One region of the Pseudoalteromonas sp. CO325X genome, then DNA from elsewhere that is predicted to be linked to it. Evidence: predicted binding sites of a transcription regulator. Region 1 holds the regulator's gene; the other holds the start of a gene.
The links. The regulator ArgR, encoded in region 1, controls arginine synthesis, uptake and breakdown. The targets are predictions, from matches to a motif close to ANTGAATANNTATTCANT.
Positions count from the first base shown of each region.

Region 1 (5,776 bases):
ATCGAGTGCATGAAAGAGTTGCCAGCAGCATTACTGTTGCGGCCATTTAACTTTGAAACATTGGCGACCCATGTGTTTCAGTATGTTAGCGATGAGCAATTAGAGCTGGCTTCAGTGTCGGCATTATTTATTGTATTAGTGGGGCTACTGCCCTTGTATTTTATTAACCGCTCAATGGAGCATTCTCGGTCATGACAGCGCAACTAGAATTAGACAACATTAGTTTCGAATACGCTGAGCGGGCGGTGGTCAACAATTTAAGCCTGACTTTAGCAGGCGATGAGATTTTGTGTTTGCTAGGCGCCAGCGGTTGCGGCAAAACAACCACACTAAAAGCCATTGCTGGGCTTATACGCCCGCACCGAGGGGTGATCCGCTTAGGGAAAGAGGTACTGTGTAGTGACCAGCATTGCGTGAGCCCACAGCACCGCAACATGGGCATGATGTTTCAGGATTACGCGCTGTTTCCACACTTAACCGTGGCGCAAAACATAGCCTTTGGTTTAAAGGGCATGAGCAAAGCTAACAAACAGCAGCGGGTAGCCGAAATGCTCGCACTGGTGCATCTAGATGAGTGTGGAGGGCGTTATCCACACCAGCTTTCAGGCGGCCAACAGCAACGTGTTGCCATAGCGAGAGCGCTGGCATACAAACCTAGTCTATTGCTACTTGATGAGCCGTTTTCGAATATTGATCATCAGGTGCGTTTTCAACTAATCGCTGACATTCGCCGCATTATTAAAGACCAGCGCGTCTCTGCTATTTTTGTTACCCACTCTAAAGAAGAAGCATTTGCCTTTGCCGACACATTAGCGGTCATGCACAACGGACAAATTGCGCAGCAAGGTACGGCGAAACAATTATTCCAGCACCCTAACTCTAAAGTTGTGGCAGAGTTCTTAGGCACTGGTGTGTATATTGATGCCACTATCGTTGATGCCGAGCATGTGCAAACGCCCTTTGGTATTGTGCGCTCTTTACAGCCTTTGCCATCATCGGGGAAGGGGCAAGTGTATGTTCGTCCCCACGATATGCAGTTGATTGGTGATGAACACGGTGAAGTGACGTTACTATCACAGCGTTTTGTCGGCACAGAATACGTTTATCGCGTCAGCGTGTTTGCTCAAGAAGTTGAAATTCCTGCTAAGGCTGAACAAGAGTTTTTGCCGAGTCAGAAGCTATCGCTTACAATTACCCCACACTCTGTGAATTTCTTCGCTGATTAAGCGCGAATTCATAGCCTTTATGTAGCCGCGCGGGCGGCTTGGCGCCGGTAATAGGCGTTGCTAACAATAACAACGAAAGGAATGGTAACTTAATGCCCAGAGCGCAATCCGGTGTGTGCGCGCAGGCCAATTTGCACGGCTTGCACTTGTTTCTCAATGTCCTTGATGGCCATGATCACGCAGTTAAAAGTAAGCTCGCACAGTTAGTGGACCTGCAAAGCGAATACGATGATCGCTTCTCTGAGGCCATGGTTTCCAGCTTTGTCGCCATAGGTGCGCAGTACTGGCCGCACTTTCACCCCGATGCCATGCCTGCAGAATTAGCGAGCTTTCCAAGTATCCCCAACCGTGACCATCACGTGCTAGCACAGCCGTTCGATTTGTTTATACAAATTCGCTCGGACCGCGAAGATGTCAATCATCTATTTGGCCAGCGAGTATTGAAGCTGCTAGGCAGTGATGTCGAGCTTGTCGAGGAGATCACCTGTTATCGCTTTTTAGACGGCCGTGATTTTAATGGCTTTCTTTACGCTCCGGATACGCCTCATGGACGACAAAAAAATCTCACGGCCCTCATTAATGAACCCGACAATGATTTTGTAAAAGGTAGTTATGTGCACGTCCAGCGCTTTACCCACAACCTAAATGCCTGGCAAGCGCTCAGCATCGAAGAACAAGAGTTGGTGATTGGCCGTACTCGTCTGGATGCCGAGCTGCTCATGCCGATTAATGCCAACAGTCACGCGGCGCGCTCAGAGTTGAAAGATGAAAAAGGCGAGCCGCTGTTACTGCACCAAGGCATGCCCTTTGGCACCATGACCAAGCAAGGCTTGTTGTCGGTGACCTGCGCCGCCAGTGGCGACGCGTTTACGCAAATGCTGAAAAGTCAGTTAGGGGATCATCATCATTATGATGCTTGGCTGGACTTTACCCAGGCCGACATGGGCTCAGCGTTTTTTGCCCCCTCGGTGGACTTTTTAAAGTCGTTAGCTACACGTTCTCAAACAGCTTACGCACCCGCTCCAGAGTAATATCAATTTCTGAGACTTTGGCGGGGGCAATAAAAATGGTGTCGTCTCCGGCAATGGTTCCCAGCACGCCATCGGCCTTACCGAGAGAATCGAGCAAGCGCGCGATTAATTGTGCTGCACCTGGGCTGGTGGTGATGATGATCATCATCTCATTGTGAACAATATCCAGTACTAATTGGCGCAGTGGTGACTTCGCAGTGGGAACGGCTAATTCTGCGGGTAAGCAATAGACCATTTCTTGTTTGGCGTTGCGTGTACGCACCGCACCAAACTTGCTGAGCATGCGCGAAACTTTGCTTTGGCTGATGTTATCGAAGCCTTGTTCTTTTAGGGCATCAACAATCTCTCCTTGTGAGCCGAAATTTTCTTCTTTTAGGAGGGCTTTAAAGGCTTTTACCAAGGCTTCTTGTTTTTCTTGCGCGTGCATAATAATGGTCTTTGTAGCTTAAAGTCTTATCATTCTACCCAAGAACCGGGGTTATTTCATCCAAGGCACGGAGGTTTACAGTGAAGTTTACGACTATGGTCGAGATTATCGTCAAAATAACGCGGATAAATTTGTCTTTATCGGCGCTTTTCATTATCTTTAAGGCCACCAAAAGGTCAGATGACCCAAATCTTGATAACCCAATCTCGTTATTTTACGGAGAATTAAAATGAAAGTTGCCGTTTTAGGTGCTGCCGGTGGTATCGGTCAAGCGCTCTCTTTGCTACTAAAAAATAGCCTTCCTGCTGGTTCTGAGCTTGCTCTATACGACGTAGCCCCTGTGGTTCCTGGTGTTGCTGTTGACCTATCACACATCCCAACTGCGGTTGATGTAAAGGGCTTCGGTAAAGAAGACTTAGACGCAGCACTAAACGGTTGTGACATTGTTTTAATCCCGGCGGGTATGCCGCGTAAGCCGGGCATGGACCGCGCTGATTTGTTTAATGTAAACGCCAGCATTGTCCAGACGCTAGCTGAGGGCATTGTTAAAAACTGCCCGAAAGCCATGGTCGGTGTTATCACTAACCCGGTCAACGGCACAGTGCCAATCGTTGCTGAAGTATTCAAAAAAGCAGGCACTTATGACCCTGCACGCGTATTTGGTGTAACAACACTTGACGTGATCCGTGCTGAAACTTTCATTGCTGAGCTAAAAGGCCTGAACGTGAACGACGTGAAAGTGCCAGTAATTGGTGGTCACTCAGGGACTACTATTCTACCTCTACTGTCTCAAGTAGAAGGTGCGAGCTTCTCTGATGAGGAAGTTGCGGCGCTAACTAAGCGTATCCAAAACGCCGGTACCGAAGTTGTTGAAGCAAAAGCGGGTGGCGGCAGTGCTACACTTTCTATGGGCGCAGCTGCAGCGCGCTTCTGCTTGTCACTAGTCAAAGGCATGCAAGGTGAAGAGGTTGTTGAATACGCCTATGTTGAAGGTAATGGTGAAGACGCACAGTTCTTCGCTCAGCCGGTACGTCTTGGTAAAAATGGTGTCGAAGAGTTGCTTTCTTACGGTGAACTAAGCGCCTTTGAACAACAAGCCAAAGAAGACATGCTGGGCACCTTGAATAAAGATATTCAAGAAGGCATCGACTTCATGAATAAGTAATAGCCACCATGGCGGTTACTTCATGATATTGGCTAATAGCGATATCATGCTAAAAGCCCCTATAGTTCTGCTATAGGGGCTTTTTTGTGCATCTATTTCCTTTCTTCTTACTGGTCTGACCATTTGTCGCTAAGCGTAAATTACTTTAATTTGCGCGCATATCCACCATAATTGGCTGAATAAAAATTGATGTGAACTGGGTCAATTTTGACAGCTTGCGGTGAATTTGATACCTTAACCGCACTTTTTGGTATGACCAATTTACCCAAAGCATAAATCAACGATGTCATTGAAAGTAAAAGCAGCGAAATTATCGGACGTGATCTTGGCCCAGCTTGAGAATATGATTCTTGAGGGATCGCTGGCGCCAGGGGAAAAGCTTCCGCCTGAGCGTGAGCTGGCTAAGCAGTTTGAAGTATCGCGCCCATCGCTGCGTGAGGCAATTCAAAAACTCGAAGCCAAGGGGTTGGTGACGCGCCGCCAAGGTGGTGGCACCTTTGTAAAGAACCAATTGGAAGAGGGCTTAAGTGATCCACTGTTTGAGTTGATCAGTAAGCACCCAGAGTCGCAGTTTGATTTACTGGAGTTTCGCCATGCCCTCGAAGGTATCGCCGCCTATTATGCGGCATTGCGCGGGACTCAAAATGACTTTGTAAAGGTAAAGCATAGCTTTGAAAAAATAGCGCAAGTAAGTGATGACCTCAGTGCCAAGGCGAAAGCTATTAACGCTTTTCACTTTTGTATCGCTGAAGCGTCTCATAACGTGGTGTTACTGCACTTAGTGCGTGGCATGCAAGCTTTACTTGAGCAAAACGTACTGCAAAACTTGCAGGTATTGATGAAGAAAACCGCCGTGTCGCAGCAATTAGCGCAGCACCGCAAAGTGTTGATGGACGCCGTCATTGAAGGCCGCCCTGAAGAGGCACGCCTGGCCAGTAATGCGCACTTAGCCTTTATCGAAGAAGCCTTACTGGAAGCAACGAAAGAGCATTCGCGTATTGAGCGCTCTTTGCGACGTACCAGAGCACAATAAATTCGCTGTAAGCCTCAGTTGAGCATCGCGCTTAAGCTGGGGCTTTTTGGCATTTTAAATTCGTATTTTAAACATAAGGAAAACTCCATATGTCTGAAGTCAATAACGTTGACGTAGACGCACTCGAAACCCAGGAATGGCTACAAGCCCTTGAGTCGGTTGTGCGTGAAGAGGGCGTTGAGCGAGCTCAATACATCCTTGAACAAGTGCTAGAGCAAGCACGTCTTGATGGCGTAGATATGCCAACTGGCACTACCACAAACTACGTCAATACCATCCCCGCTGACCAAGAGCCAGCGTACCCAGGTGATGTGAACGTTGAGCGTCGTATCCGCTCTATCATTCGCTGGAATGCGATTATGATTGTTCTGCGTGCCTCGAAAAAGGATCTTGACTTGGGTGGACACATGGCGTCTTTCCAATCATCAGCGGCATTTTATGAAGTTTGCTTCAACCACTTCTTCCGCGCGCCAAATGAGCAAGACGGTGGTGATTTGGTGTATTACCAAGGTCACATTTCACCGGGTATTTATGCACGTGCCTTCGTCGAAGGGCGCCTGAGCGCAGAGCAGCTTGATAACTTCCGCCAAGAAGTAGATGGAAAAGGGTTACCTTCATACCCACACCCTAAGTTGATGCCTGAGTTTTGGCAGTTCCCAACCGTGTCTATGGGTCTAGGTCCTATCGCTTCAATCTATCAAGCTCGCTTCCTCAAGTATCTTGAAGGTCGTGGCCTGAAAGACACCAGCAACCAACGCGTTTATGCCTTCCTAGGTGATGGTGAAATGGATGAGCCAGAATCACGGGGCGCAATTTCCTTTGCTGCTCGTGAAGGCTTGGACAACTTATGCTACCTAATTAACTGTAACCTGCAGCGTCTTGATGGCCCAGTTA
Region 1 covers NZ_SGPG01000032.1:329,020-334,795, reverse strand. The annotation lists gene EXT46_RS17045 (iron ABC transporter permease) at 1-195, shown strand, start outside; gene EXT46_RS17040 (ABC transporter ATP-binding protein) at 192-1,226, shown strand; gene EXT46_RS17035 (Dyp-type peroxidase) at 1,319-2,257, shown strand; gene argR (transcriptional regulator ArgR) at 2,217-2,684, opposite strand; gene mdh (malate dehydrogenase) at 2,914-3,849, shown strand; gene pdhR (pyruvate dehydrogenase complex transcriptional repressor PdhR) at 4,133-4,882, shown strand; gene aceE (pyruvate dehydrogenase (acetyl-transferring), homodimeric type) at 4,972-5,776, shown strand, end outside.

Region 2 (5,776 bases), on a different contig from region 1:
CATTAATGAGATACGGCTTCACTTTCTCGTACTGAGTGTAGAATTGCGACATGTCGATTACAAGGTCACGAATAACCGGTAAACCCGGTAGTGGACGAATCACTACCTTGCCCTTGCCGTTTGTCTGCAATGCAGAAATTGGCGTAATACAGGCAAGGCCATTTTTACCATTCATGTTCACACCATCGGAGCCACATACCCCTTCACGGCAGGAACGACGAAATGCCAGGCTTGGATCTTGCTCTTTTAACATCAGCAGTGCGTCAAGCACCATCATGTCACGACCTTCTTCCACCTCAAGGGTGTAGTCTTTCATGAATGGCGCATCATCCACGTCTGGATTGTAACGATAAACAGATAATTCTAAAGTTGCCATCGTCATCTCTCCTAGTAAGTACGAGCTTTAGGTGGGAACGCTTCACGAAGCTTAGGTGCATAGTTTACATCACGCTTAGACATTTCTTCTGTCTCGGGGTTGTAAACACTGTGGCACAGCCAATTTTCGTCATCACGGTCCGGGTAGTCGAAGCGCGAGTGCGCACCACGGCTCTCAGTACGGAAATTCGCAGCAACCGCTGTTGAGTAAGCTGTTTCCATCAAGTTATCAAGCTCTAAACACTCGATACGTTGAGTGTTGAACTCGCTTGATTTGTCGTCCAAGCGGGCATGCTGAAGACGCTCGCGAATTTCTTTAAGCTCTTTAAGACCCGTTGCCATTGAATCCCCTTCACGGAATACCGAGAAGTTAAGCTGCATACATTGCTGTAGGTCTTTTTTGATTTGCACTGGGTCTTCGCCCTGGCCTTCTTTTGATGTTTCCCAACGGTTGAAACGTGCCAATGCACCTTCAATGTTGTCGCTTGAAGCATCACGTTGCGCTTGGTAATCGTTCAAGTAAACACCTAGGTAGTTACCTGCTGCACGACCAAATACAACCAAATCAAGTAGAGAGTTACCACCTAGGCGGTTAGCACCGTGTACAGATACACAAGCGATTTCACCGACTGCGAATAGACCTTCTACTAGCGTATCGTTGCCTTGGGCATCAACGCTTAGCACTTGGCCGTTCACATTAGTTGGTACACCACCCATCATGTAGTGACAGGTTGGAATAACTGGAATTGGCTCTTTCGCTGGGTCAACGTGGGCGAAGGTTTTAGCTAGGTCACATACGCCAGGTAGACGTAGATTTAGCGTTTCCTCACCAAGGTGATCCAGTTTCAGTTTAATGTGCGGGCCCCATGGACCTTCACAACCACGACCTTCGCGGATTTCGGTCATCATTGAACGGGCAACTACGTCACGTGACGCTAAGTCTTTGGCATTAGGCGCATAACGCTCCATGAAGCGCTCGCCATCTTTGTTCAGAAGATAACCCCCTTCACCACGGCAACCTTCAGTTACCAGGGTTCCGGCACCGGCGATCCCGGTTGGGTGGAACTGCCACATTTCCATGTCTTGCATGGCTACGCCAGCACGTGTGGCCATACCCACGCCGTCACCCGTGTTGATGTGCGCGTTAGTGGTCGAGGCATAAATACGCCCTGCACCACCGGTGGCAAGCACAACCACTTTCGATTTGAAGTAAACCACTTCACCAGACTCGATGTCGATAGCTGTACAACCCACTACCGCGCCGTCGTCGTTTTTAACAAGGTCCAGTGCATACCACTCAGAATATACATTGGTTTTGTTCTTTACGTTTTGCTGATATAAGCAGTGCAGCAAGGCGTGACCGGTACGGTCCGCTGCAGCCGCTGTACGCGCTGCTTGCTCGCCGCCGAAGTTTTTCGACTGACCACCGAATGGGCGCTGATATACGCGGCCGTTCTCAAAGCGTGAGAAAGGCAAGCCCATGTTTTCAAGCTCGGTGATTGCCTCTGGGCCAGTTTTACACATGTACTCAATGGCGTCTTGGTCACCGATGTAGTCGGAGCCCTTAACGGTATCGTACATGTGCCATTCCCAGTTATCCTCGTGCGAGTTACCTAGTGCTACGGTAATACCACCCTGAGCCGACACGGTGTGTGAACGGGTTGGGAAAACCTTGGAAATAAGCGCACAAGACTTGCCTGATTCAGTGATTGCTAACGCTGCGCGCATACCTGCACCGCCAGCGCCAACCACTACTGCGTCAAATTCGCGAACTGAATATTTCACTTAAACACCCCATAGAACAAACAGGCCAACTACTACGTAAGATAGGGCCATAAGGTTTAATACGAAGCCAAGAAACGCGCGTAGTTTGGCGTTCTTTACATAGTCGGTCAGCACCTGCCATAGGCCGATGCGTGCGTGCACCATAATGCACGCAAGGGCGATTAGGGTATATACCTTCATCGCGAAGTTACCGAATAACCCCGACCATGCTTCATAGGTTAATGCTGGAGTGCATAGCAGATAACCAATAATAAATAGTGCATAAGAGCTGATGATAAGTGCCGTCGCTCGTAGCGATACGAAATCCTGAACACCATCACGCTTTAAAGATGCTTGATTTAAGACCATAGCCAAACTCCCGCCAATACGGCAACAATCACCCACAATACAAAGCCGATTTTAGCGGTTGCATTGCCTGAATCTAATTCTTTCCACGGACCCAAGTCTTGGATTAAGTGGCGTACACCTGCGATGAAGTGATACGAGAGAACGGTGAGGGTACCCCAGGCGATAAATTTGGCAACAAACCCGGTTAACAGGCTTTTGACAAATTCAAATCCTTCCGGAGAAGACAGTGACACAGCCCATGCCCAGATAACAAAGGTCAAGGCAAAGAACATTGCGACACCGGTGACGCGGTGCAGAATTGATGCTTTGGCCGTTGCTGGCATAGAGATGGTCGTTAGATCGAGATTTACAGGTCTTTGCTTTTTCACAGTTACTTGCCCATCTTGCTCACATTGATAAATAGAGCCATCTACATTGTTGTTATAACCATTTATGCAATCACTGCATAAATGCGCTCACATAAATAAACCCACAGACGCGAAAAAAGATCACTTTATTTGTTCAATTTTAAAGCGAAATTTCACGTGTTTGTCATAAACGGTTTACTCAAAGACGTTACGGTATTGAACCCCTGACAGTATATAAGTCTGCAGCGGATATTACAATTCTTGTTTAGTCACGGAGGTTTGCGAATTAGCCATTGGTATAATATTTAATCTTTGCAGAATATTTATTATACACAAATGCATTAAAATTGACTTTCTACCCCTCTTGTACGTTAGAATGATCGGAATTTGCTTAACATTAGTATCACGCATAACAGCTTTAGCTTGTTATTCTTATAGGAGATAATTAGATGGCAGATAAGAAAGCCACTGTCCATATTGATGGACAAGACCCGATTGAACTTCCCATTTACGAAGGTACTGCGGGTCAAGACGTTATCGACGTCCGTACCTTAGGCGCACACGGCTACTTCACCTACGACCCAGGGTTCATGTCGACTGGCTCTTGTGACTCATCTATCACCTACATCGACGGTGGTAAAGGCGTATTGCTACACCGTGGTTACCCCATTGATCAGCTTGCTGAACAATCTAACTACGTCGAACTTTGCTACTTACTGCTTAACGGCGAATTACCGTCAGAAGCAGAGCTTGAAGAATTCTCTAAGTCAATCACTCTAAGCACTATGGTGCACGAGAAAGTGGCGGCCTTCTTCCAAGGTTTCCGCGTTGATGCTCACCCAATGGCGATGCTATGTGGTGTGGTTGGTGCAATGTCTTCTTTCTATCACCAAGACTTAGATATCTCAGACCCAGCACAGCGTAAGCGCAGTGCCACTCGCCTAGTTGCGAAGCTGCCGACTATCGCAGCAATGGCGTACAAGTACACCATTGGCCAACCGTTCGTTTACCCACGTAACGACCTGAGCTATGCAGAGAACTTCTTACACATGATGTTCTCAGTGCCTTCTGAAGATTACCAAGTAAATCCTGTGCTTGCTAAAGCCATGGACCGTATCTTCATGTTGCACGCTGACCACGAGCAAAACGCATCAACTTCAACGGTACGTATTGCTGGTTCATCTGGTGCTAACCCTTATGCATGTATCGCAGCGGGTATCGCATCACTTTGGGGCCCTGCGCACGGTGGTGCTAACGAAGCATGTTTGAACATGCTACAAGAGATCGGCTCAGTTGATCGCATTGACGAATACATCGCTAAAGCGAAAGATAAGAACGACCCGTTCCGCCTAATGGGCTTCGGTCACCGTGTTTACAAAAACTTCGACCCACGTGCCACGGTAATGCGTGACACCTGCCACGAAGTATTGAAAGAGCTAAACATCGAAGATCCACTTCTAGATGTTGCTATGCGCCTAGAGCAAATTGCTCTTGAAGACCCTTACTTCGTTGAGAAGAAACTATACCCGAACGTAGACTTCTACTCTGGTATCATTCTTAAGGCGATCGGTATCCCAACCAGCATGTTCACCGTTATTTTCGCTATGTCGCGTACTGTCGGTTGGATCTCGCACTGGGATGAAATGCTGTCTCAACCTGGTCACAAGATCAGCCGTCCACGTCAGCTATACAAAGGCGCAACGAAGCGCGATTACGTCGCTCAAGACAAGCGTTAAGCAACGCGTTTTAGAGTTGAAAAAGGTCGCTCCCAAGCGGCCTTTTTTATTGCCATTTCAGCCTAGTTCTCTACAATGGCGGCATTTGTACAGCCAGCTTTACTAACCATGTTTGATATAGACGCAATACGCCAAGATTTCCCTGCCCTGACTCAACATGGTGACACCGAACGTGTTTATTTTGATTCGGCCGCAACGGCGCACAAACCACGCTGTGTGATTGACACCTTGACGCGCTTTTACAGCCAAGAAAACGCCAACGTGCATCGCGGCGCACACCAATTAAGTCAGCAAGCAACCAGCCGTTATGAGCACGCTCGCCAGCAAGTGGCCGAATTTATCGGCTGTCAGCATAACGAACTGGTATGGACCAAAGGGGCCACCGAGGCTATTAACTTGGTTGCCTATGGGCTGACGGCGCAGCTACAACCCAAAGACGTGATTTTAATTACCGAGCTTGAGCACCACGCCAACATCGTACCCTGGCAGCAGCTGGCGAGGCGCACCGGTGCAACATTGATGGCCGTCCCAGTCACCCCGGCTGGTCTACTCGATATCGCTCAAGCGGAGCAAATGATTGCCCAGTATCGACCCAAGGTATTTGCCCTGGCTCATGTTTCTAATGCTCTTGGCAACATTAACCCCGTTAAAGCGCTACTCAGTCAGGCCAAGCAACAAGGTGCTTGGACCTTGGTTGATGGTGCCCAGTCGCTGCTGCATTTGCGCCCACAAATGGCCGACTTGGGCTGCGACTTTTTCGTGTTTTCGGCGCATAAATGTCTTGGCCCTACCGGCCTTGGCGGACTGTTCGGGCGCTTTAGTTGTCTTCAGCAACTCGATGTTTTTCAAACTGGCGGCGAAATGGTCGCTAAAGTACGTATCGAGCATACCGAATTTAACCCGCCCCCGAGTAAGTTTGAAACCGGCACGCCGAATATCAGTGCGGTGCTTGGCTTTGCTGCCGCCATTGAGTATTTAAATAACCTTGATAGCGCCGCCCTAGCTGCGCACGAGCGTAGCTTAATGCAGTATTTAGTGGCGCACTTAAGCGACATTGAGTCGGTGTCCTTGATTGGCGACATGCAGCATAATGTCGGTACCGTCAGCTTTTATGTACAATCAGAGCACCCCTATGACATTGCCACCTTACTCGATATGGAAGGCATTGCCCTGCGTCATGGCCAC
Region 2 covers NZ_SGPG01000022.1:250,860-256,635, reverse strand. The annotation lists gene EXT46_RS13380 (succinate dehydrogenase iron-sulfur subunit) at 1-376, opposite strand, end outside; gene sdhA (succinate dehydrogenase flavoprotein subunit) at 388-2,160, opposite strand; gene sdhD (succinate dehydrogenase, hydrophobic membrane anchor protein) at 2,161-2,508, opposite strand; gene sdhC (succinate dehydrogenase, cytochrome b556 subunit) at 2,499-2,876, opposite strand; gene EXT46_RS13360 (citrate synthase) at 3,305-4,591, shown strand; gene EXT46_RS13355 (cysteine desulfurase) at 4,667-5,776, shown strand, end outside.
Region 2: EXT46_RS13360 (citrate synthase) is a predicted target of ArgR. The motif match lies at 3,191-3,208, and genes of this name have one in related genera.